Tahibacter amnicola: one gene and its partners. The protein of the gene in region 1 binds, or shares a complex with, the protein of each later gene. Links are inferred from orthologs where the notes say so. Each region holds a gene or a part of one and is shown in the gene's direction. Other genes may lie near its edges. The genes, in order: holB, dnaN and holA.

The links.
Region 2: the proteins of holB (region 1) and dnaN are in contact, whole or in part, in a cryo-EM structure (PDB 8GIZ), measured with the Escherichia coli proteins. The link is inferred for Tahibacter amnicola from one-to-one orthologs.
Region 3: the proteins of holB (region 1) and holA are in contact, whole or in part, in a cryo-EM structure (PDB 8GIZ), measured with the Escherichia coli proteins. The link is inferred for Tahibacter amnicola from one-to-one orthologs.

The regions. Positions count from the first base shown.
Region 1 is NZ_CP104694.1:1,997,579-2,005,446, forward strand. Bases 2,849-5,848 are described here. They hold holB (DNA polymerase III subunit delta'), read left to right. Parts: upstream 2,849-3,865; coding sequence 3,866-4,831; downstream 4,832-5,848. Other genes in these bases: mltG (endolytic transglycosylase MltG), read left to right, coding at 2,849-3,234; tmk (dTMP kinase), read left to right, coding at 3,231-3,869; N4264_RS08480 (PilZ domain-containing protein), read left to right, coding at 4,848-5,201; N4264_RS08485 (ketopantoate reductase family protein), read left to right, coding at 5,201-5,848. In the rest of the region: N4264_RS08455 (aminodeoxychorismate synthase component I), read left to right, coding at 21-1,394; pabC (aminodeoxychorismate lyase), read left to right, coding at 1,391-2,209; more of mltG, read left to right, coding at 2,206-2,848; more of N4264_RS08485, read left to right, coding at 5,849-6,127; N4264_RS08490 (3-hydroxyacyl-CoA dehydrogenase NAD-binding domain-containing protein), read right to left, coding at 6,173-7,868. UniProt on the Escherichia coli protein: Part of the beta sliding clamp loading complex, which hydrolyzes ATP to load the beta clamp onto primed DNA to form the DNA replication pre-initiation complex.
Region 2 is NZ_CP104694.1:450,061-457,825, reverse strand. The notes cover bases 2,127-5,023. They hold dnaN (DNA polymerase III subunit beta), read left to right. Parts: upstream 2,127-2,973; coding sequence 2,974-4,074; downstream 4,075-5,023. Other genes in these bases: recF (DNA replication/repair protein RecF), read left to right, coding at 4,143-5,023. Outside these bases: membrane protein insertase YidC, read right to left, coding at 1-613; rnpA (ribonuclease P protein component), read right to left, coding at 704-1,084; rpmH (50S ribosomal protein L34), read right to left, coding at 1,104-1,238; more of recF, read left to right, coding at 5,024-5,225; gyrB (DNA topoisomerase (ATP-hydrolyzing) subunit B), read left to right, coding at 5,281-7,692. UniProt on the Escherichia coli protein: Confers DNA tethering and processivity to DNA polymerases and other proteins. Acts as a clamp, forming a ring around DNA (a reaction catalyzed by the clamp-loading complex) which diffuses in an ATP-independent manner freely and bidirectionally along dsDNA.
Region 3 is NZ_CP104694.1:2,322,048-2,329,829, forward strand. What follows is about bases 1,747-4,660. They hold holA (DNA polymerase III subunit delta), read left to right. Parts: upstream 1,747-2,647; coding sequence 2,648-3,673; downstream 3,674-4,660. Other genes in these bases: leuS (leucine--tRNA ligase), read left to right, coding at 1,747-2,117; N4264_RS09895 (LPS-assembly lipoprotein LptE), read left to right, coding at 2,119-2,616; nadD (nicotinate-nucleotide adenylyltransferase), read left to right, coding at 3,670-4,326; rsfS (ribosome silencing factor), read left to right, coding at 4,639-4,660. In the rest of the region: more of leuS, read left to right, coding at 1-1,746; more of rsfS, read left to right, coding at 4,661-5,037; 23S rRNA (pseudouridine(1915)-N(3))-methyltransferase RlmH, read left to right, coding at 5,140-5,610; N4264_RS09920 (Maf family protein), read left to right, coding at 5,735-6,304; rng (ribonuclease G), read left to right, coding at 6,449-7,782. UniProt on the Escherichia coli protein: Part of the beta sliding clamp loading complex, which hydrolyzes ATP to load the beta clamp onto primed DNA to form the DNA replication pre-initiation complex.

The DNA.
Region 1 (7,868 bases):
CGCGGATTCACGCCATGGCAATGGATACCGGGCTGACCGCCAATCCTGTCGTGCGGGTGCTTGACGGCACCCGCGATCTGCTCTCCCTCGCCGGATCTGACCAGGCCCGTTATCCCTGCCTGTTTGAAAGTGTGGCGTACGGTACGCACCAGTCGCGCTGGGACATCCTGCTGGCTTTTCCGCAGGACGCATTGAGCCAGCCGTTCGGCGGCCGCGTGACGGACGCCGAAGGCAACGATCACGGTACGGACTTCCTCGCGGCGCTCGATCGCCTGTGGCAATCGTTGCGCACATCGCCGGTGTCGGCCGAATTGCCGTTCCGCGGTGGCTGGGGCGTGTACCTGGCGTATGAGATGGCACAGCAGGTCGAGCCGGTGCTCCAGCTCCCGCCGGCACCGGAAGCTGTCATGCCGGTCGCCTGCGCAGTGCGCTGTCCGGCGGCAGTGCTGGTCGACCACCACGAGCGGCGTACCTACCTGGTGGCCGAGCCGGCATTTGCGGCCCTGCTCGATGCGCTGGAGCGAGACGTGGAGTGCGCCCTCCCGGTGGCGCAGGCGCCGGTGCACGCGCAGTCGATCGAGGAAGACGCGCCGCAGCGCTACACCGACGGCGTCGCGCGCGTGATTGACTATCTCATCGCCGGTGATGTGTTCCAGGTCAATCTGTCGCGCGAATGGCGCGCCTGGATTGATCCGACGGCGTCGACCGCCGGACTGTATGCGCAGCTGCGCCGCACGAATCCATCGCCCTTTGCGGGCCTGTTCCAGCAACCGGAGTGGGCCGTGCTGTCGTCATCGCCGGAGCGCCTGGTCGAGACGCGCGGTGATCGCGTGCAGACCCGCCCGATCGCCGGCACCCGGCCGCGTTTTCCCGGTGACGACGATGCAGCCCGCATCCGCGAACTGATCGGCCACCCGAAGGAGCGCGCCGAGCACATCATGCTGATCGACCTGGAGCGCAACGATCTGGGTCGCATCGCCCGCGCCGGCACGGTCGAAGTCAATGAGCTGATGACCGTGGAGACCTATTCCCACGTGCACCACATCGTGTCGAATGTGCGCGCGCGACTGGTCGATGGAACCACGCCAGGCGCGGTGATCCGCGCGGTGTTTCCGGGCGGCACGATCACCGGGTGCCCCAAGGTGCGCTGCATGCAGATCATCGCCGAGCTCGAGCAGCAGGGGCGCGGCGCCTACACCGGTTCGATGGGCTACCTCAATCGCGACGGCGACATGGACCTCAACATCCTGATCCGCACCATGACGCGTGTGGGCTCGACGGTGCGTTTCCGCGCCGGTGCCGGCATCGTGGTGGATTCAATTGCGGACAAGGAACTCGATGAGTCGCGCGCCAAGGCACGTGGCATGCTGCGCGCGCTGGGAGCGGATTCGTGACACTTCACGTCCGTGTCGACGGGGCTTCCGGCGAGCGGATCCATCCCATGGATCGCGGGCTGTTGTACGGCGACGGTCTGTTTGAAACCGTGCTCTTCCGGGATGGAACGGCGCCGCTGTGGCAACGCCATATGGCTCGGCTCGCATCCGGCTGCGTGCGACTGGGTCTGCCACTTCCGGATGCGCAGGCGCTGCGGTCGCGCTGCGAAGAGGCGGCCGGCACCTGGCCCTGCGCCGCGCTGAGAATCACCTGGACGCGGGGTCCCGGTGAGCGGGGCTATGCGGCGCCCGCATCACCGCAGCCCACCTGCGTCATTGCCGCCGGCGCGGCGCCGGTCGTTGCGTCCGCTGCGGTCGAGTGCGGTGTGAAAGTGCATCTGTGCCAGACGCGCCTCGCGCGACAGCCGTTGCTGGCTGGCATGAAGCATCTCAACCGTCTGGAGCAGGTGCTCGCCCGCGCGGAGTGGCAAGCCGCGGATATCGCCGAAGGCCTCGTCTGCGATGTCGACGGAAACCTGATTTCGGCGACAGCGGCAAATATTTTCGTCGCACTCGGTGGCACCCTTGTCACCCCGGCCGTCGATCACTGCGGCGTGGCGGGTGTCGTCCGGGAAGAACTGCTGTCGGCCCTGCCGGTGACAGTGCGGCCCCTCACTCTGGAAGACCTGATGCACGCCGAGGAATTGTTCCTGACCTCCAGTATTCGCGGGGCCCTGCCTGTCGCCGAGTGCGATGGTCGCCGCCATGTGCCTGGCACCTTCGTGCGGCGTGCACAGGCGCATCTGCAGCGTATCGGCGTGATGGTTGCCGTATGAGCCGTCGCCGCCGCCGTCGCCCGCTGGGCCTGCTGTTCCTGATCCTTCTGGTGGCCTCTGCCGTCGTCGGTGGACTGGCGTATCGCGACTGGGTGCAATTCTCGGACGCGCCGCTGACCCAGACGGATGCGCGTGTGCTGGATGTTCCCAATGGATCATCGTTTCTGGGCATCGTCCGTCTCGTCCGCCAGCAGGGACTGAGCGCCGCACCGGAACTCTACTGGCGCGCCCTGGCCCTGCAGATGCAGGTGACCAGCCAGCTGCACGCGGGTGAATACGCCGTGCCCGTCGGCACGACTCCGCGGACTTTGCTGGCCCGGATGGCCAAGGGTGACGTGATCCAGCATCATTTTACGATTGTGGAAGGGTGGACATTCCGTCATTTGCGCGAACAGCTCGCGGCACACCCGGATCTGGCGAAAACAGTGACGACGCTGTCCGATGCCGAACTGATGGCGAAGCTCGACATGGGCGGCGCCGCGGCAGAAGGCTGGTTCCTGCCGGAAACCTACACCTGGACACGCGGGGATTCCGACCTGGATATCCTCCGGCGCGCGAACACGGCGATGAAACGCACCCTCGAGGCCACCTGGGCGCAACGGGTGCCGGACCTCCCCTATGCCACGCCCTATGAGGCCCTGGTGATGGCGTCGATCGTCGAGCGCGAAACCGGACGCGCCGACGAGCGGCCCGCAATCGCCGGCGTGTTTGTGCGCCGCCTGAAACTGGGCATGAAGCTGCAGACCGATCCGACGGTGATCTACGGACTGGGCGCGAGCTTCGACGGCAACCTGCGCCGGCGTGACCTGGAAACCGACACGCCCTACAACACCTACACCCGCACGGGGCTGCCGCCGACACCGATTGCCCTGCCGGGGCTTGCCGCCCTGCGCGCGGCCGTCCAGCCCGCGCCGGGCGATGCGCTGTATTTCGTGGCGCGCGGCGATGGCTCTCACGAATTCTCGGCCAACCTCGAAGCGCATAATCGCGCGGTCGCCCGCTACCAATTGAAGCGTTCCCTATGAACGGCCGGCTGATCACCCTGGAAGGCGGCGAAGGCGCGGGAAAGAGCACGGTGCTGGCTGCCGTTCGCGCGCAACTGGAAGCGGCCGGGCGTCGTGTGGTGGTGACCCGCGAACCCGGTGGCACGACGGCAGGTGAAGCCATCCGCCACATCCTGCTCGATCCGGCCTACCAGGGGTTGTTTCCCGAAACCGAACTGCTGCTCATGTTCGCCGCGCGCGCGCAGCTGGTGCGGGAATGCATCCGCCCGGCGCTGGACCGCGGCGACTGGGTGCTCAGCGATCGCTTCGTCGATGCCAGTTTCGCCTACCAGGGCGGCGGGCGCGGCCAGCCGGCCTCGCGCATCGCCGACCTGGAACGCTGGGTGCTGGACGGCCTCAGGCCCGATCTCACCCTCCTGCTGGACCTGCCGGTCGAACAGGGCATGGCGCGGGCGGCCGCCCGCCAGGGCAGCGCCGACCGGATCGAGCAGGAGAGCCTGGGTTTCTTCGACCGCGTGCGCCTGGCCTATCGAGAACGTGCAGCGGCTGATCCGGGCCGGTTCCGCGTGATCGATGCCAGCCGTGATCTCGACACCGTCCTGGACCAGGTACGTGCCGCGGTGGATTCCTTCCTGGCTGCGGAGACGGTGTCATGAGCGCTGCGAACTGGAATGCTCCGCTTTGGAACAATGTGCTCGACCGGCTGCGGCGCGGAGCCATGCCGCACGCATTGCTGCTCAGCGGCGCGGCGGGGCTGGGCAAGCGCGCCTTTGCCGATCGCCTCGCCAATCTCCTGCTGTGCGAGAACCGCGCCGACGAACCGTGCGGCCGCTGCCGCGGCTGCCTGCTGTACACGGCGGGCAGTCATCCCGACCGGATGCAGGTGACCCTGGAGCTGCGCGACGACGGCAAGCTGCGCACCGAGATCGTTGTCGAGCAGATCCGGGTGCTTTCCGAGCGCCTGGCCCTGACGCCGCAGTTCGGCGGCCACCAGGTGGCGCTGATCGATCCGGCGGATCTCATGAACACCGCGGCAGCCAACGCGCTGCTCAAGACCCTCGAGGAACCCAGCACCGGCACGGTGATGGTGCTGGTCAGCGACCAGTCCTCGCGGCTTCCCGCCACGATCCGTTCGCGCTGCCAGCGGCTGGACTTTCTGCTTCCCTCGCCATCGGAGGCGATTGCCTGGCTCAATGCACAAGGCATCAGCGGTGCGGCCCAGGCTCTGGAGGCTGCCGCCGGCAACCCGGGCGTGGCCGCCGAACTGGCCCGGGGCGGCGGACTGATGCTGCGCACCGAAGTGGCGACGGACCTGGGGCAGCTGTGGCACGGAAAGGCCTCGGCGGCCGAGATTGCCAACCGGTGGGCCAAGACCGAGGGCGAGCGCCGCCTGTGGTTTGCGGCACAATTGGCAGAGGCCGAAGCGAGCGCGGTCGCGCGGTCGCAATCCGGTCCGCTCGCCTTGACCGCACCGGTCGATTTCAACAAGCTAGCCACATGGTTCCGCGAAGCTGGCCGGGTGCGCGAGCTCCTGCGCACGCCGGTGCGGAGCGAACTGCTGTTACTGGAACTGCTGATCGCGTGGCGCGAACTCGCGCCCGCGGCGAGGAGAGCGTGAGATGGCAACCCCGGCAATGGGTGGGGGAATGCCCCGGCAGGGCATCCTGTCGCTGGCGATCAAGGACCGCGGTGCGCTCTACAACGCCTACATGCCCTTCGTGAAAGGCGGCGGGTTATTCGTGCCGACCACGAAACGCTACAACCTGGGCGACGAGGTCTTCATCCTGCTGACGCTGATGGACGAGAAGGACCGTCTTCCTGTCGCCGGCAAGGTCGTGTGGATCACCCCCGCGGGTGCGCAGGGCAACCGCACGGCGGGCATCGGCGTGCAGTTCAACGAATCGGCCGACGGCGAGACAGCGCGCACCAAGATCGAATCCATCCTCGCGGGCATTCTCGGATCCGATCGTCCGACCCATACGATGTGATGCGTATCCTCGTTCTCGGCGCCGGTGGCACGGGTGCCTATTTTGGTGCCCGCCTGATCCAGGCGGGACATTCGGTCAGTTTCCTGGTGCGACCGGCGCGCGCCGCCTTGCTGCGGCGGGATGGTCTTCGCGTCAACAGCGCCAAGGGCCCGTTTGCGGCGCCCGTCGACATCGTGACCGATGTGCCGCCAGGTGGTGTGTTTGACCTGGTCATCCTGTCCTGCAAGGCGTATGACCTGGATGCCGCCATTGCGGCCGTGGCGCCCGCGATCGGCCCGGCCACGCGCATCCTTCCGCTGCTCAATGGTCTGCGCCATCTGGACGTACTGGACCTGGCCTTCGGCCGCGAGCGCGTGTGGGGCGGAGTCTGCCATATCTCGGTGGCCCTGCAGGACGATGGCAGCGTCACCCACCTGGGCCAGCTCGAGCGCCTGACCTTTGGCAGCCGCCAGCCGGACGCCCGTATCGATGCGCTGGCGCCGGCGTTGCTCCCCGTGCCGGCGGATGTGCGGCACAGTGGAAACATCCTGGATGTGATGTGGGAGAAATTCGTCTTTCTCGCCACGCTCGCTGGGATGACCTGCCTGATGCGTGCCAGCGTGGGTCAGATCGTTGCCACGCCGGACGGTGAAGCGCTGATGCGACGCTGTTATCGCGAATGCCGCGAAGTGGCCGCCCGCCTCGGTCATCCGGTGGCGGAAGCCGCCGTGGCCGAAGGCGAGGCCATTCTGACCACCGCGGGCTCGCCGCTGAAGGCGTCGATGCTGCGCGACCTCGACCGTGGCGGACGCACCGAGTGCGAGCACATCCTCGGGGATCTCCTTGCCCGAGCGCATCGGGTTGGCCTGGAGTTGCCGCTGCTGGCGGCGGCGTGCACCCGGCTACGCATCGGCGAAGCCGGCAGCCTGGCAGCTGCCGCGGCCTGAGGACAAGCGGCCCGGCGATCCGTCAGGACCACCGGGCGCAGGTACTTATTGCGCGGCCAGGGCCGGGTTGTCCCAGCCGGGCTTGGGCGTGAAACGCTTGCCGTATTTGCCGGCCAGGCTTTCGAGCCTGGCCCGGACCGCGTCCGCGCCTTCGCTACGGACGTGCTGGATCGGGCCGCCGCGGAACGGCGCGAAACCGGTACCGAAGATCACGCCGGCGTCCAGCAGCTCTGCATTGGCGACGACGCCCTCGTGCAGGCAGGCCACGGACTCGTTGAGCATGGGCAGGATCATCCGGTCGGTGATATCGGCCGGCGCCTGGTAGTTCGGATCCACTTCCGGCTTGACCGGCTTTCCGTCCTGCCAGATGTAGAAGCCCTGGCCGTCCTTCTTGCCGCGCTTGCCCGATTCGAGCAGCGCGTTCATGCCGGTCGGAAGGTCCAGTCCCAGGAACGGCGCGAGGATCTTGCCGACCGAGGCGCAGACGTCCAGGCCGACCGTATCGGCCAGCTCGATCGGCCCCATCGGCATGCCGAACTTCTTGGCGGCCTTGTCGAGCACGGGGCCCGGTACACCTTCGCTGTAAAGCGTGATGGCCTCGAGCAGGTAGGGCATGAGGATGCGGTTGACCAGGAAGCCTGGCGAGCTCTTCACCGGCACAGGCAGTTTGTCGATGGCCTTGCAGAACGCCAGCGCCCGCTGCGTGGCCTCGGCGGACAGGCCGTCATGGGTCACCACCTCCACCAGCGGCATCAATGCGACCGGGTTGAAGAAGTGCAGCCCCAGGAACAGCTCCTGCCGGGCAACGGCCGTGCGCAGCTCATCCAGAGGAATGCTGGAGGTGTTCGTCGCCAGCAGCTCGCCCTCGTGGAACTGGGCCTCGACCTTGCGGTAGAGCTCCTGCTTGGCTTCGGGGTTTTCGTAGATCGCCTCGATCACGAGGTCCGCCTTGGCGACACCGGCGCCTTCCACGTCGGCGCGCAGGCGGTCCAGGGCGGGTGTGACGCGCTCCGGCGTCTTCAGGCGCTTGGTGAACAGGTCGCGGGCGCGGTCCAGGGCGGGCTGGACGTACTTCATCTCACGGTCCTGCAGGGTCACCTGGAAACCGCGGAAGGCACACCAGGCGGCGATGTCGCCCCCCATCACGCCGGCGCCCACCACGTGGACGTGGTCAACGCCGTGTTCCACCCCGCTTCCCAGCCCCTTGAGCTGTTCCTGGAGGAAGAACACGCGCACCAGGTTGCGGCAGGTCGGTGTCTGCGCCAGCTTTGCGACCGCGCGGGCCTCGTTGCGCAGGCGCCGGCTGATGTCGCCGCCGCGGCGCCAGGTATCGATCAGGGCGAACGGGGCCGGGTAGTGCGACGGGCTGGCCTTGGCGGCTGTCTGCTTGCGCACGACCGAGGCGAGCACCTGCCGCACCGGCCACAGGTTGGTCGCCCAGGCCGTCAGGCGCTGGATCAGCGGACGTGCCGTGGGGTGCAGGATGAGTTCGCGCGCCTTCTCGACCAGCAGCTCCGGCGAGCTGAGCGCGTCCACCAGGCCCATGGCGCGGGCGTTCTCGGCCGAGGCGTTGCGGCCGGTCAGCATCAGCTCCAGCGCCTTCGGCGCACCGACCAGGTACGGCAGGCGGGCGCTGCCGCCCCAGCCCGGGAAGATGCCGAGCTTGACCTCGGGCAGGGCGATCTTGGTGGACGGATCCCGGCTGGCGACGCGGTAGCGGCAGGCCAGGGCGAGCTCGGTG
Region 2 (7,765 bases), 1.5 Mb from region 1 along the record:
CCTGGCGGCTATCGACGACGTAGCTGCCGCGCTTGATGACGAAGACCTTGCGAACCGTAAGGCCGGACTGCGCGTCCTGCCAGGTCAGGGGGATCTCCAGGCTGTCCTGTCCGTCGGCCAGCGCGTAGGACTTCTGCTCGGCGGTGAACGTCGCCATGTGGTCGGGCGCGGCAGCACTGCCCTGGGCGCTAACCAGGCCCGTCTGGGCAATGAAGAACGTGGCGGCGTTGTCGTCCAGCAGCCGGACGGGGTTGGCGAAGTCTTTCGGTTCGCGCGGGTACGCCAGCAGGTCTGCGCGGACGATGGTGCCACCGCGGGTGTCGATCGCCAGCTTCAGGACGTCGCTCTTGACCTCAATCAGGTCGCCCGCGGCGGCCGTGGCGGCTGGAACGCTGGCAGCCGTGCTGCCGCTGGCGGTAGCCGGTGCAGGGGTGTCGGCGGACGGAATCGTTCCCGGTGCCGGGGTGGTCCCGGTGGCGGCTGCCGGCACGCCGGTGTTTTCCGCGGCGGTCACGGCGACCGGCGGTTGGCTGAAATCCTGCTGCCATTGGTTCCAGATCATGAAGGAAACCAGTGCTAGGGCGAGCAGCAGGAAAGAACGCGGATTATTCATGGCGTAGGCAGAATCGTGCGGCGGAGAGGTATCCGCAGCGGGGTGGGGACGGCCGGGGACGCGATCAAGGCGCGCTCGGCAGATCGCGAGTCAGTCGCGCATTGTGCCGGCGGCGTGTTGCGGCTTCAATGGCGGCAATTTGTGCCAGAGCAGTGCGAGATCGTCGAGGAGTTCCCGCGATGACACCGGCACGGCCGACGATCGGGGAATAATGAGGATGTCGAGCGGCACCAGATGCTGCCGGTGTCGCCGGAAACTCTCGCGGGTGAGGCGTTTTAGCCGGTTGCGCTCGACCGCCAGTTTCGAGACGCGACGAGACACCGCCAGCCCCATGCGGGCGGCGGTGCCATCGGTAATACGATATTGCGCTTGGAAGTAGCGGCTGGTGACACGTTGGCTGCCTTGGCGCAGCCCGTTGAAATCCGCAACGGTCAGTAGCCGCGCGGCGCGCGGGAAGCGAAACGCTTCCATGGCGCCGGTCCGACGGTCGTCAGACGGCCAGGCGCTTGCGGCCCTTGGCGCGGCGGGCGTTGATGACCTTGCGGCCGTTCTTGGTCTTCATGCGGCTGCGGAAGCCATGGTCGCGGGCGCGCTTCAAGCGGCTCGGCTGGTACGTACGCTTCATGGCGTCGTCTCCGAAAAAAGTGGGGATGGAAAAAGGGGCGGGAGAATAGTTCGCCGAGGACGGCAGTGTCAAGGTGCGCGTGGCTAAAAACCCAGCAACGGCGTAGACTTCCGCGCCCACTCCGGGGTTTAGACCCCGGACCGCCAGTCGACGAGGACGTAATGAGCGAACTCTGGCGGCGCTGTCTGGAACGCCTGGAAGGCGAGTTCGGCGCCGAAGATATACATACTTATCTCAAACCGCTACAGCCAGCCGAAGGCGACGACGGTCTACGTCTGCTTGCCCCGAACGCTTACACGCTGGAGCGGATCGAGACGGAATTCCTGCCGCGGATCCGCGTGGTGCTGTCGCACCTGCAGGGTCACCAGGTGCCCGTGCGCCTGGAAGTGGGCACGCTGAGCGCCCGGCGTCCGCCGGCCGCGAAAGCCTCGCCCGCGACGCGCCCCATGCCGGCGTCCGCCGCCCCCCTGTTCCGGTGGTCGAGCCTGTCGTCGAGTTCGACGGCAATCTGGATCCGAACTACACCTTCGACAGTTTCGTCGAGGGCAAGTCGAACCAGCTGGGCAAGGCGGCCGCGATACAGGTTGCGACCAACCCGGGCCGCGCCTACAACCCGTTGCTGCTCTACGGCGGCACCGGTCTTGGCAAGACGCACTTGATGCATGCGGCCGGCAACCTGATGCGCGCGAACAATCCGCGAACCAAGGTGCTGTACCTGCGTTCGGAGCAGTTCGTGTCGGCCATGATCGATGCCCTGCGCAACAAGAACATGGATGAATTCAAGCGGCGCTTCCGCGAGGTGGATGCGCTGCTGATCGACGACATCCAGTTCTTCGCCGGCAAGAACACGACGCAGGAGGAGTTTTTCCATACCTTCAACGCGCTGTTCGAGGGCAAGCAGCAGATCATCCTGACCTGCGACCGTTATCCGAAGGAAGTGGACAATCTCGAGCCGCGCCTGAAGTCGCGACTGGGCTGGGGGTTGTCGGTGGCCATCGAGCCACCGGATTTCGAGACGCGCGCGGCGATCCTGCTCTCCAAGGCGCAGGCGAAGGGAATGAGCCTGCCGGAGGATGTGGCGCTGCTGATCGCCAAGCGGATGCGTTCGAATGTGCGCGACCTCGAGGGCGCCCTGAACACGCTGGCCGCCCGGGCGAACTTCCTGGGTCGATCGATCACGCTGGAATTTGCCCAGGAGACGCTGCGTGACCTCCTGACGGTCCATGCCCAGGCGATCACGGTTCCGAACATCCAGAAGACGGTAGCCGACTTCTACCAGCTGAGGCTGCAGGACCTGTTGTCCAAGCGCCGTTCGCGCTCACTGGCGCGTCCGCGGCAGATGGCGATGGCCCTTTCGAAGGAATTGACCGAGCACAGCTTGCCGGAGATTGGCGAGGCGTTCGGGGGCCGTGACCATACGACGGTGCTGCACGCCTGCCGCACCATCCGCGATCTTACGGAAACGGATGGAAAGCTGCGCCAGGACTGGGAAAAGCTGGTGCGTATCTTGACCGGGTGATTGCCTGTGGATAAACAGTGGTCGGCGCTGGGGGCAATAGTTATCCACAGATGATCGACAGGCGGCCAAGCGGGTTCCGGGGAGTTTTCCAATCACACAACTGATTGAAAAATAAAATGAAAACGGCGAAGTCCCCAGATTTCGCGGTGCTCTACAACCACCGTCACCCTCTTAAAAGAAAAAAAACGTTTTGTTTTCGAACCGGGATTCTTGACCATGCGATTCAGCATCCAACGCGAAGCTCTCCTAAAACCGCTGCAACAAGTGGTCGGCGTGGTCGAACGGCGCCAGACCCTTCCCGTACTGGCCAACCTGTTGGTGAACGTGAGTGGAGGACGCGTCTCGTTCACGGGTACCGATCTGGAAGTGGAAATGGTTGCCACGACAGATGCGAATGACACAGAAGCGGGCGACATCACCATTCCGGCGAAGAAGCTCTTTGATATCTGTCGCGCGCTCCCTGATGGCGTGAAGGTGGATGTGAAGCTGTCGGGCGATCGGGTCACCGTCAGCGCTGGTCGCAGCCGCTTCACGCTGGCGACGCTGCCTGCCACCGAGTTCCCCGTCGTGGACAATATTGAGCTGGTGGAGAAGGTCACGCTGCCCGAAGCCACGCTCAAGAACCTGATGGATAGAACCGCCTTTGCCATGGCGCATCAGGATGTCCGCTATTACTTGAACGGGATGCTGGTGGATCTACGTGAGAACGCGCTGCGCTGCGTAGCGACGGACGGACACCGACTGGCGCTGAGTGAGACGGCTGTAGAGGCAAAGGTCTCCACGCGCCGCCAGATCATTATTCCGCGTAAGGGTGTGCTGGAACTGCAGGGTCTGTTCGAGAACGGCGATGGCACGGTTGATCTGGAGTTTGGGAAGAACCATCTCCGCGTTCGCCGTGGAGACGTGCAGTTCACCTCGAAGCTGATCGACGGCCGTTTTCCGGACTACGAGGCCGTCATTCCGATTGGTGCAGACAAGGAGGTCCGGATCGGCAGGGACTCTCTCCGGGCGGCTCTGCAACGCGCGGCGATTCTCTCCAACGAGAAGTACCGCGGTGTGAAGTTGGACGTGAGCCCGAACAAGCTGGGTATCGTGGCGCACAATCCGGAACAGGAAGAGGCACACGAAGAACTGGAGGCGGAGACGCCTGTCAGCGATCTGAGCGTAGGCTTCAATGTGAATTACCTGCTGGATGCGCTCGGCGCGCTGCAGGGCGAGGAAGTGCTGTTGTGCTTGCGGGACGGCCAGTCGTCGTGCCTGCTTCGTACGCCAGAGTCGGAGCAATCCCGGCACGTGGTGATGCCGCTGCGACTCTGAGAAGTCTTCCGGATGGAAACGAGAACCCGCGGGAATGAAGTACCGCGGGTTTTTTTATGGGTGGATGAATGCGTATCCGCGAGTTGCGTGTTGAGAACCTTCGGAATATTTCGTCGGCCTCGGTGTCGCTGGGGCCGGGTCTGAATCTTTTCCTGGGCGCCAACGGCGCTGGAAAGACGAGTTTGTTGGAGGCAGCGTTCCTGCTGTCGCATGCCCGTTCCTTTCGAAGTGGGAAGAGGGAGTCGCTGGTTCGGCGGGGCGCCGAGAGCTTGAGCGTATTTGCGGTGGTGGAGTCTGGTTCGCGGGGAGAACGACGGGTCGGCTTGCGGCGGGACGCGGACAAGTGGGTCGGCCGGGTCGATGGGCGTAACACCGAGGGTCTGGTAGAACTGTTGCGTGAGATTGCCGTGGTGTGTTTCGAGCCGGGGTCGCATGGCCTGATCGGCGGGCCGGGTGAGGAGCGACGACGCTTTCTGGATTGGGCCTTGTTCCACGTGGAACAGGAATTCATGGACGTGGCACGACGGTACCGTCGCGCGCTGAAACAGCGGAATTCCCTACTGCGTCGTGGCGTATCTGGCCGGGACCTGGATCCGTGGGACGCCGCGCTCGCTGACGCCGGTGAGGCTTGGCAGGCACAGCGGGAACGCTACGTCGCAGCGTGGTTTCCGGAGGTCGAGACGCTATGTAGGCAGTTTCTGCCGGAGCTGGGCGCCTGCTCGCTTCGCCTATCCAGTGGCTGGGCCGCCGGAGCGCGGCTGTGCGATGTGTTGCTCGAGCGTCGGGAACGCGACCAGGTACGGGGGCATACCGGGGCAGGGCCGCACAGGGCGGATTGGTCGATCTCGTTTCAGGAGGCCCCGGACCGCGAGCATCTATCCCGGGGGCAGGAGAAGCTTTGCGCGATGGCGTGCATTCTCGCGCAGGCCCGCCTGTTTGCAACGCAGACCGGTGAGTGGCCAGTGATCTGCCTGGATGATTTGTCGTCCGAACTGGATGCAGTGCACGAGGCTGCGGTGCTCAGTTGGCTACGGGCGCAGGGAGCGCAGATCCTTCTTACGGGTACCGACGCGCCGCGCTCAGCATTGCCCGACGACATGGAGCGAATGACGTTCCACGTGGAACAAGGTCAATTCTCCGCGCTGCTATAATTGATCGTTCTCCGATCCCGCTGCGCCCCGCCGCAGCCACGCCCTGGCGACCCGCATGAGCGAACAGTACGACAGCAGTAACATCAAAGTCCTCAAAGGCCTCGAAGCCGTCCGCAAGCGCCCCGGCATGTACATCGGAGATACCGATGACGGCACGGGCCTGCATCACATGGTCTTCGAAGTCGTCGACAACTCCATCGACGAGGCGCTCGCGGGCTATTGCGACCACGTGCACGTAACGATCCATCAGGATGGATCCGTCAGCGTCTCGGACAACGGTCGCGGTATTCCGGTGGACGTCCATCCGGAAGAGGGCAGGTCCACGGCGGAAGTCGTGATGACGGTGCTCCACGCCGGTGGCAAGTTCGACGACAATTCCTACAAGGTCTCGGGCGGCCTCCATGGCGTCGGCGTATCCGTCGTCAACGCGCTATCCGACCATCTCTGGCTAACCATCTATCGCGATGGTCATGAGCATGTTCAGGAATACTCGCTGGGCGAACCGCTCTACGCGGTAAAGAAGGGCCCACCGACCAACCGGCGTGGAACCACGGTCCGCTTCAAGCCCAGCCCTGCGACGTTCTCGAACACCGAGTTTCACTACGACATTCTCGCCAAGCGGCTGCGCGAACTGTCCTTCCTCAATTCGGGTGTAAAGATCGAGATCCTGGATGAGCGAAACGACAAGCACGACATCTTTCAGTACGAGGGCGGCATCCGCTCCTTCGTGCAGCACCTCGCTCAGCTGAAGACACCGCTCCACACGAATGTCGTCACCTTCGACGCCGCGCAGGACGGCATCACGGTCGAAGCCGCCCTGCAGTGGACGGATGCGTACCAGGAAACGTGTTTCTGCTTCACCAACAACATTCCCCAGAGAGATGGCGGTACCCATCTGACCGGCTTTCGAGCCGCGCTGACCCGAACCCTGACGAACTACATCGAGAACTCTGGCGTCGCCAAGAACGCCAAGGTGGCGCTGTCGGGCGACGACATGCGCGAGGGAATGATTGCGGTTCTCTCGGTCAAGGTTCCGGACCCCAAATTCTCATCTCAGACCAAGGACAAGCTGGTCTCATCGGAAGTGAAGGGGGTCGTCGAGCAGGTGGTCAACGCCAAGCTCGAGGAGTTCCTGCTCGAAAACCCCGCCGAGGCACGTGCGATTGCCAGCAAGGTCGTCGATGCCGCGCGCGCCCGTGAGGCCGCCCGCAAGGCACGCGAGATGACGCGCCGAAAGGGCGCACTCGATATCGCCGGACTGCCGGGCAAGCTCGCCGACTGCCAGGAAAAGGATCCGGCGCTGTCCGAACTGTTCATCGTCGAGGGTGACTCGGCCGGTGGCTCGGCCAAGCAGGGCAGAAACCGCAAGACACAGGCCGTGCTGCCACTCAAGGGCAAGATCCTCAATGTCGAGCGCGCGCGCTTCGACAAGATGCTCTCGTCCGCGGAAGTCGGCACACTGATCACCGCACTCGGTTGCGGTATCGGCAAAGACGAATACAACCCGGACAAGCTGCGCTACCACCGCATCATCATCATGACTGACGCGGACGTGGACGGTTCGCACATCCGCACCCTCCTGCTCACCTTCTTCTACCGGCAGATGCCGGAGCTGATCGAGCGTGGCTACGTCTACATCGGCCTGCCGCCGCTCTATAAGCTCAAGCAGGGCAAGCAGGAGCTGTATCTCAAGGACGATACGGCGCTCAATCAGTACCTGATCAACAACGCCGTCGAAAATGCGGAACTGCGGCCGGGCGGTGGGGCCCCGGGTGTCACCGGCGTAGCACTGGAACGGCTCCTGGTGCACTACCAGCTGGCGCTCGACCAGATCGACCGTCTGAGCCACCGCTGCGACGCCACGGTACTGACGGCGATGCTCGAAATCGCGCCGCTGGATGAGGCCATCTGGGACGACACCCCGCGCCTGGACAGCTGGATCGCCGGACTCACCGGACGCCTGAACAACGTCGGCCTGGGGCGGCCGAATTATCGGATCCGTTCCCAGCCGGCCACGCCGGATCATCCGGCAGCCCTGGTGATCGAACGCGACCAGCACGGCCTGACGCATACCCAGTTCCTGCCGGCCGCATTTATCGCCAGCCCGGAGATGGCGCCCATCCAGACGGTCGCCAGGGATTTGTCCGGACTGATCCAGGCCGGCGCGGAGATCCGCCGCGGCAACGCCGCGCACCCGATCGAATCGTTCGGGCGGGCCCGCCAGTGGCTGATGGACGAGGCCAAGAAGGGCCGGACTATCCAGCGCTTCAAGGGCCTGGGTGAAATGAATCCGGACCAGTTGTGGGAGACCACGGTCAATCCGGAAACGCGCCGACTGCTGCAGGTGAGCATCGAAGACGCCGTGGCGGCCGACCAGATCTTCTCGACCCTCATGGGAGACGTGGTCGAACCGCGCCGCGAGTTCATCGAATCGAACGCCTTGCGTGTCGCAAATCTCGACGTCTGAACGATTCCGGGCGGCGCGAAGGTCCGCACCGCCCGGATTTTCCCAACTGGAATAGTGTATTTGGCGACTTAAT
Region 3 (7,782 bases), 320 kb from region 1 along the record:
TGCCGGGCTGGCCCGACGCGGTCAAGACCATGCAGCGGAACTGGATTGGCCGGTCGGAAGGCCTGGAATTCGCCTTCGCCGTGAAGGGCCAGTCCGAAGGGTTGCGCGTGTTCACCACGCGCCCGGACACGCTCATGGGCGTGACCTTCGTTTCCGTGGCGGCCGAGCACCCGCTGGCGCTGGAAGCGGCCCAGTCCCGTCCGGAAGTGGCGGCCTTCATCGAGGAGTGCCGCCACGGCGGTACGGCTGAAGCCGATATCGAGACGGCGGAAAAGAAAGGCGTCTTCACCGGCGTCTACGCCATTCATCCGATCACCGGCGATGAAGTGCCGGTGTGGGTCGCCAACTTCGTCCTGATGGGCTACGGCACCGGCGCGGTGATGGCGGTGCCCGGCCACGACCAGCGCGACTGGGAATTCGCGCGCAAGTACGACCTGCCGATCAAGATGGTCATCGTCAACGACGACGTCCACGACGCCATCCTCGAACTCCGGCGCGATGTTGCCGCCGGCGGCGATGCGATGACCACCGCCCTGGGCGGCGGCTCGGTGCGGGATGTCTACGAGCCGTCCGCCGCCGTGCAGCTGATCGAGGAATTCCAGCAGCGCCTGTTGAACGAAGGCGCCTGGACCGAGCGCGGGTTCCTGGTCAATTCCGGGGAATTCGACGGCATGGGCTACGACCAGGCGTTCAATGCCCTGGCCGCCCGCTTCGAGGGCGAGGGGCGCGGCAACCGCCGCGTGAACTACCGTCTGCGCGACTGGGGGGTCAGCCGGCAGCGCTACTGGGGTTGCCCGATTCCGATGATCCACTGCGCCACGTGCGACGTGGTGCCGGTACCGGATGACCAGCTGCCCGTGGTGCTGCCCGAAGATGTCGCCTTCAGCGGCGTGCAGTCGCCGATCAAGGCGGATCCGGAATGGCGCCGCTGCGTGTGCCCGCAGTGCGGCGGCCCGGCCGAGCGCGAAACGGACACCTTCGATACCTTCATGGAATCGAGCTGGTACTACGCTCGCTACACCAGCCCGGGTGCGCAGGACCAGGTTGACGAGCGCGCCAACTACTGGCTGCCGGTCGACCACTACATCGGCGGTATCGAGCACGCCATCCTGCACCTGCTCTATTTCCGCTTCTATCACAAGCTCATGCGTGACGCGGGCCTGGTCAGCAGCAACGAGCCGGCAACCAACCTGCTGTGCCAGGGCATGGTCGTGGCCGAGACGTTCTGCCGCCGGGAAGCGGATGGCACGACCTCCTGGTTCAACCCCGCCGACGTCACCATTCAGCGCGACGAACACATGAAGGTCATCGGTGCGCTCGCCGCCGACGGCCTGCCGGTGGAGATCGGGCCGATCGAGAAGATGGCCAAGTCCAAGAACAATGGCGTCGATCCGCAGGCCATGGTCGATGCCTACGGCGCCGATACGGTGCGCCTGTTCTCCATGTTTGCCGCACCGCCGGACATGTCGCTGGAATGGCACGAGGCCGGCGTCGAGGGCATGGCGCGCTTCCTGCGCCGCGTGTGGAGCCAGGTGCACCGGCATGTCGGCGCGGCGCCCGTGGCCCAGTCGCAGGCGGGTGCCGAGGCCCTGCGCCGCGGCGAGCTGGTGCTCGACGCCGAGCAGAAGGCCGTGCGCCGGAAGGTGCACGAGACGATTGCCAAGGTGTCCGACGACATCGGTCGCCGGCACGCCTTCAACACGGCCATCGCGGCCATCATGGAACTGCTCAACGCGCTGTCGAAGTTCGACGGCGACAGCGATGTCGCGCGCGCCATCCGGCAGGAAGCCTGGGAAGCGGTCACGCTGATGCTCAACCCGATCACGCCGCATTTCAGCCACACCCTGCGCCAGGCGCTCGGCCATGCCGAAAGCCTGATTGAAGCCGAACGCTGGCCCGTCGCCGACCCGGCGGCTTTGCAGCGCGATGCGGTGACCCTGGCCGTGCAGGTCAACGGCAAACTGCGCGGCCAGATCGAGGTGGCGGTGGCGGCCGACAAGGCCGAATGCGAGCGCCTTGCGCTGGCCGACCCGACGGTCGCCAGGTTCCTCGACGGGCAGACCGTGAAGAAAGTCATCGTGGTACCGGGCAAGATCGTCAATATCGTGGCGGGCTGAAATGACTGCATTGTTGCGTTGTATTCTTGTGTGCTTCGCGCTGGCCCTGGCCGCGTGCGGGTTCCACCTGCGTGAACAGGCCAACGTGCCCGATGCGCTGCGTACCGTGTACCTGGAGATCGCCGATCCGGGCAGCCGCCTCCATCGCGACCTTCCCGGCGCGCTCGAGCGCGCGGGTGCAAAGGTGCTCGAAGCGCCCGCGCCGGAAGCGGCGACGCTGCGCATTCCGGTCAGCAGCCTGGGACCGGAGCCGCTTTCGGTCGGCTCCACGGCGCGGGTGCGCGAGTACACGATGCGTTACCGCGTGGAATTTGACGCCGTCGACGCCGCCGGTGCCGTGGTCATCCAGCGCCAGCAGATCGAACTGAGCCGCGATTACACATTCGATGAAACGCAGGCTCTGGGCGTGGCGGCGCAGGAAGAGGAATTGCGCCGCCAGCTCGAACGCGACATGGTGCAGGCGATCCTGCGCCGCATCGAAGCGGCCGGCCGGCACTGAGCCGGACACTCCAGGCCTTGGTGAATCCGCCATGCCGCTGAGCCTTGAACAGCTGCGCCGGCACCTGGGCGGCAGCGAACTCAAGCCGGTCTATTTCCTGGCCGGCGAAGAGCACCTGCTGCTGATCGAGGCCGCTGATGCCCTGCGCGCACGTGCGCGCGAACTCGGGTATCTCGAACGCGACATCCTGGATGCGGAGAGCGGCTTCGACTGGGACGACCTGGCGCGCGCTGCCAGTGGCATGTCGCTGTTCGCCAGCCGCAAGGTGATCGACCTGCGCGTACCGACCGGCAAGCCCGGCAAGGACGGCGCGGCCGCGATCACCGAGTACTGCGAACGACCGCCGCCGGACACCGTGCTGCTGATCACCGCCACCCAGTGGAGCAAGCAACACGCAGCAGCGTGGGTCGACGTGGTGGATGCGGCGGGTGCGTTCGTGCCGATCTGGCCACTCAAGACCAACGAACTGTACGACTGGATCTCGCAACGCCTGGCCAGCCGGGGCGTGCGTGCCCAGCGCGATGCGATCGAAGTGCTGGTCGAGCGCGTCGAAGGCAATCTGCTGGCCGCGGCGCAGGAAATCGACAAGCTGGCGCTCCTGGCCGGCGACACGCTGCTGGATGCCGATACGCTCGAAAACCTGGTGGCGGACAGTGCACGCTACGACGCGTTCAAACTGACGGACGCAGCGCTGGCGGGTGATGCGGCGCGCGCCCTGCGCATTCTTGGCGGCCTGCGGGGCGAAGGTGAACAAGTGCCGGCACTGATGGGCTGGGTGCTCAACCAGCTGCAATTGATGGTGCGCCTGGCCAGTGCGGCGAATCCGGCCCAGGGATTCCGCGCGGAGCGGATCTGGCCGGCGCGCGAAGGGTTGTACCGCAAGGCCTTGCAGCGCGGCAGTCTGGTCCACTGGGAAACCTGTCTGGCGCAGGCGGCGAAGATCGACCGCATCAGCAAGGGGCGTGGCGCCGGCGATGCCTGGGTGGAGTTTGAGCGCCTGCTGGCGGCAATGGCGCTGCCGCGGTCCACGGCGTTGATTCGAAACATCGCGATATGAGCGACGCGTCCGCGGCTCCCATCGCACTGATGGGTGGCACCTTCGACCCGGTCCACAACGGTCACCTGCGTGCCGCGTGGGAAGCCTCCGCATGGCTGGGCGCGCGTGTCCGCCTGATGCCGGCAAACGTACCGCCGCACCGGCCGCAGCCCCAGGCCCCGGCCGCCGCACGCGCAGCGATGCTGCGGCTGGCCCTGCATGGGCAGGAACGGCTCGTCGTGGACGATCGCGAACTGCGACGCGACAGCCCTTCCTTCACGGTCGATACGCTGCGCGAGCTGCGCGCGGAAGTGGGGGCACGGCACCCGCTGGTGCTCCTGGTCGGCGAGGATGCGTTCGCGGGCCTTGCCAGCTGGCGCGAATGGCGTGAACTGTTCGCGCTGACCCATTTCGGCGTCATGACCCGGCCCGGCCATGAGCCGGCCTGGCCGGGCGAACTCCAGGCCGAGGTCGCAGGGCGGGAGTGCGCACTGGACGGCGACTGGCGGAGCGCCCCGGCGGGGTTCGTCCTGCGCCTGGACGTGACGGCGCTGGAGATTTCTGCCACTGCCATCCGGCAGCAGCTGGCCGTGGGCGAGGAGCCGCGCTACCTGGTTCCCGAGGCGGTACTGGCGGCCATCCGCGCCGAGGGCTGGTACACCCGCCGCGCCTGAGCCCGCCGGTGCGGGCGGACCGGCATCTCCAGTGGCGGTATACTGCGCCCGTCCGGCCCCGGCCGGGCATTCGCCAAAACCAGAGGTATTACACGCTTGGCCACCACCAAAAAGCCGACTTCCAAGACCCCATCCGCTTCCCCGAAGAAGTCCGCGACGCCTCGCACGACGGCGAAAAAACCCGTCGCAAAATCCGCGAGCCCCAAGCTGCCGCCGTCGCAGCGCAAGCCCGCGGCCGCGAAGAAGACCGTCGCAAAGCGCCCCGCCGCCAGGAAAGACATCGCTGCCCTGCAGCCGTCGGTGGCCGCGGCGCTGAAGAAGACCCGCAAGGCGGGCAAGAAGCCGGCGGTGCCGCTGGACATTGTCGAACACCTGCACGCGGAAGTGATCCGCGCGCTGGAAGAGCTCAAGGCCAAGGACATCACCGCACTGGATGTACGCGGCAAGACCACCATCGCCGATTTCATCATCATCGCCAGCGGTACCTCGACGCGGCATGTGAAGTCGGTGTCCGATGAGGTCATCAAGTACGCCAAGAAGATCGGCGTCATGCCGCTGGGCGTGGAAGGCCAGCGTGAAGCCGAATGGGTACTGGTCGATCTGGGTGACATCGTGGTGCACGTGATGCTGCCGCGGGTGCGCGAGTTCTACGGGCTGGAGCGCCTGTGGACGGCCGGTGCCGATGAGTTTTCGGAAGCCGCCAGCGCCTGACCGGCGGCCCGTGCCTCGCCTTCGGCTGAACGCGCCGGCGCCGGGCTTCCTCCGACTCCGGGGTGACCTTCTTTTCGCTGACACCGTCCATCCGGTGCGCCCGTGAGGGCGCGCGTGATCTCGGTCGGCGAACGCATGCCCGGCTGGGTAGCGGAAGGCCTGGCGGAGTACCAGAAGCGCCTGTCGCGGGAACTTCCCCTGGACCTGGTGGAACTCAAGCTCGGTGATCGCGGCAAGGGACGTGACCTGGTGCGGGCGCTGGAGGACGAAGGCGCGGCGATGCTCGCCGCCATTCCCAAGGGGGCCCACGTCGTGGCACTGGATGGCCGGGGCAAGACCTGGTCCAGCGAGGAACTCGCGGTCCAACTGGGGCAGTGGCGCATGCAGGGGCGCGATCCGGTCTTCCTGATCGGCGGGCCCGACGGCCTGGCCGCTGCTGCGCTGGCGCGCGCGGACCAGCGCTTCTCGCTCGGCGCCTTGACCCTGCCACACATGCTGGTGCGGTTGATTCTCGCCGAGCAGTTGTATCGCGCGGTCAGCCTGCTGGGAAATCATCCCTACCATCGCGCGTGACGCGCGGTTTTTCCATTGTGAATTTGTGGTTAAGTGATGCCGATGCGCCGCTTCGGGCGTCGTCGGGCTCGCGCGGGAGGGGTTAGACTCCGACCCAGGCCGCTCTCGAAAGGATATGGACCGTATGCTCTACCTTGCCTCCCAATCTCCGCGGCGGCGCCAATTGCTTGAGCAGGTCGGACTGCGGTTCAGCGTGCTGGACGTGGATGTCCCGGAGTTGCGCCGTGCGGGTGAACCGCCCGAGGACTATGTGAGCCGGGTGGCACGGGAAAAGGCCGGCGCGGGATTTCTCGCCGTTGCTGCGGTCGAGCGCGCTGTCGTCCTGGGCGCCGATACCGAGGTGGTACTCGATGGTGACATCTTCGGAAAACCAGCCGACGCCGCGGACGCCCTCGCGATGCTGCGGCGCCTGTCGGGCCGGACTCACCAGGTCATCTCCTCCGTCTGGGCGGTCAGTGCGGGTCGCGAGGAACACGTCACCCAGATTTCCGAAGTCACCCTCGCCCCCCTGGATGAGGCCACCATCGCGCGCTACATCGCGACCGGCGAACCTTTCGGCAAGGCCGGCGCCTACGGCATTCAGGGGCACGCGGCCGCCTTCATCGCCCATCTGTCGGGCAGCCATTCCAGCGTGATGGGCCTGCCGCTGCACGAAACCACGCGACTCCTGTCGCATTTCGGCATTGTCGGATGAACGCCCATGGCCGGCGTGGCATCGACAAGGCCAACAAGGCCCGGCTATAAACCCGGTTCCCTGACGCCGGTCACTCCGGTCCGACCGGTTCAGTTCTGGTCGACCGGGGGGTCTGGTTCAGGTCTGCGCTGACAAGGTAGCCCCGTGAGCGAAGAAATACTGATCAACGTGACGCCGCGCGAAACGCGCGTGGCCGTCGTCGAAAACGGCATGTTGCAGGAAGTGCACATCGAGCGCGCCCTGCGACGTGGCTATGTCGGGAATATCTACAAGGGCAAGGTCAGCCGGGTCATGCCCGGCATGCAGGCGGCGTTCGTCGAGATCGGCCTTGAGCGCGCGGCATTCCTGCACGCCTCGGATATCGTGCGTGCCGCGCCCTCGCTGGTCGGCGAGGCGGGCAACGAGAACGGCACCGCGCCGACGGTGACGCCGCCGATCCTCGACCTCGTGCGCGAGGGGCATGAGATCGTCGTCCAGGTGGTGAAGGATCCGATCGGCAGCAAGGGCGCGCGGCTCACGACCCACCTGTCGATTCCCTCGCGTTACCTGGTGCTGCTGCCGTACTCGCGCATGGTCGGCGTATCCGTGCGCATCGAAGACGAGGCGGAACGTTCACGCCTGAAGGAAGTGCTGCAGAACCTCGGGCGCGACAGCGCGCTGGGGTACATCGTGCGCACCAATGCCGAAGGGCAGACCGAAGAGGCACTGGCCGAAGACGTCGACTACCTCGGCCGCCTGTGGATGGCGGTGCGGGAAGGCATCGAGAAAGCCAAGGTCGGCGCACGCATCTACGAAGACCTTCCGCTGTCCTTGCGCGCCCTGCGTGACCTGATGCGGCGCGACATCGAGAAAGTCCGCGTCGATTCCCGAGAGACTTACGACAAGACGATCAGCTTCGCCCAGCAGTTCATGCCCGACATGGTCGAGCGCATCGAGCACTACCCGGGCGAGCGGCCGATCTTCGATCTCTACGGCGTCGAGGATGAGATTCAGCGCGCCCTGAAGAAGGAAGTGCCGCTCAAGTCCGGTGGCTACCTGATCGTCGACCAGACCGAGGCCATGACCACGGTCGACGTGAACACCGGTGGCTTCCTCGGCCATCGCAACCTCGAGGAAACGGTCTACAAGACCAATCTCGAGGCGGCCCAGGCGGCGGCGCGGCAGCTGCGGCTGCGCAACCTGGGCGGGATCATCATCATCGACTTCATCGACATGACCGACGAGGAGCACAAGCGCCAGGTGCTGCGCACGCTCGAAAAGGCCCTGTCGCGCGACCACGCCAAGACCACGGTGTACGACATGTCACCGCTGGGGCTGGTTGAGATGACGCGAAAGCGCACCATGGAAAGCCTGGAACGGCAGCTGTGCGAACCCTGTCCGGAATGTAGCGGACGCGGCAGCCTGAAGACGGCTGAAACGGTGACCTACGAGATCTTTCGCGAGATCACGCGCGCCGTGCGCCAGTTTGATGCAGAAAA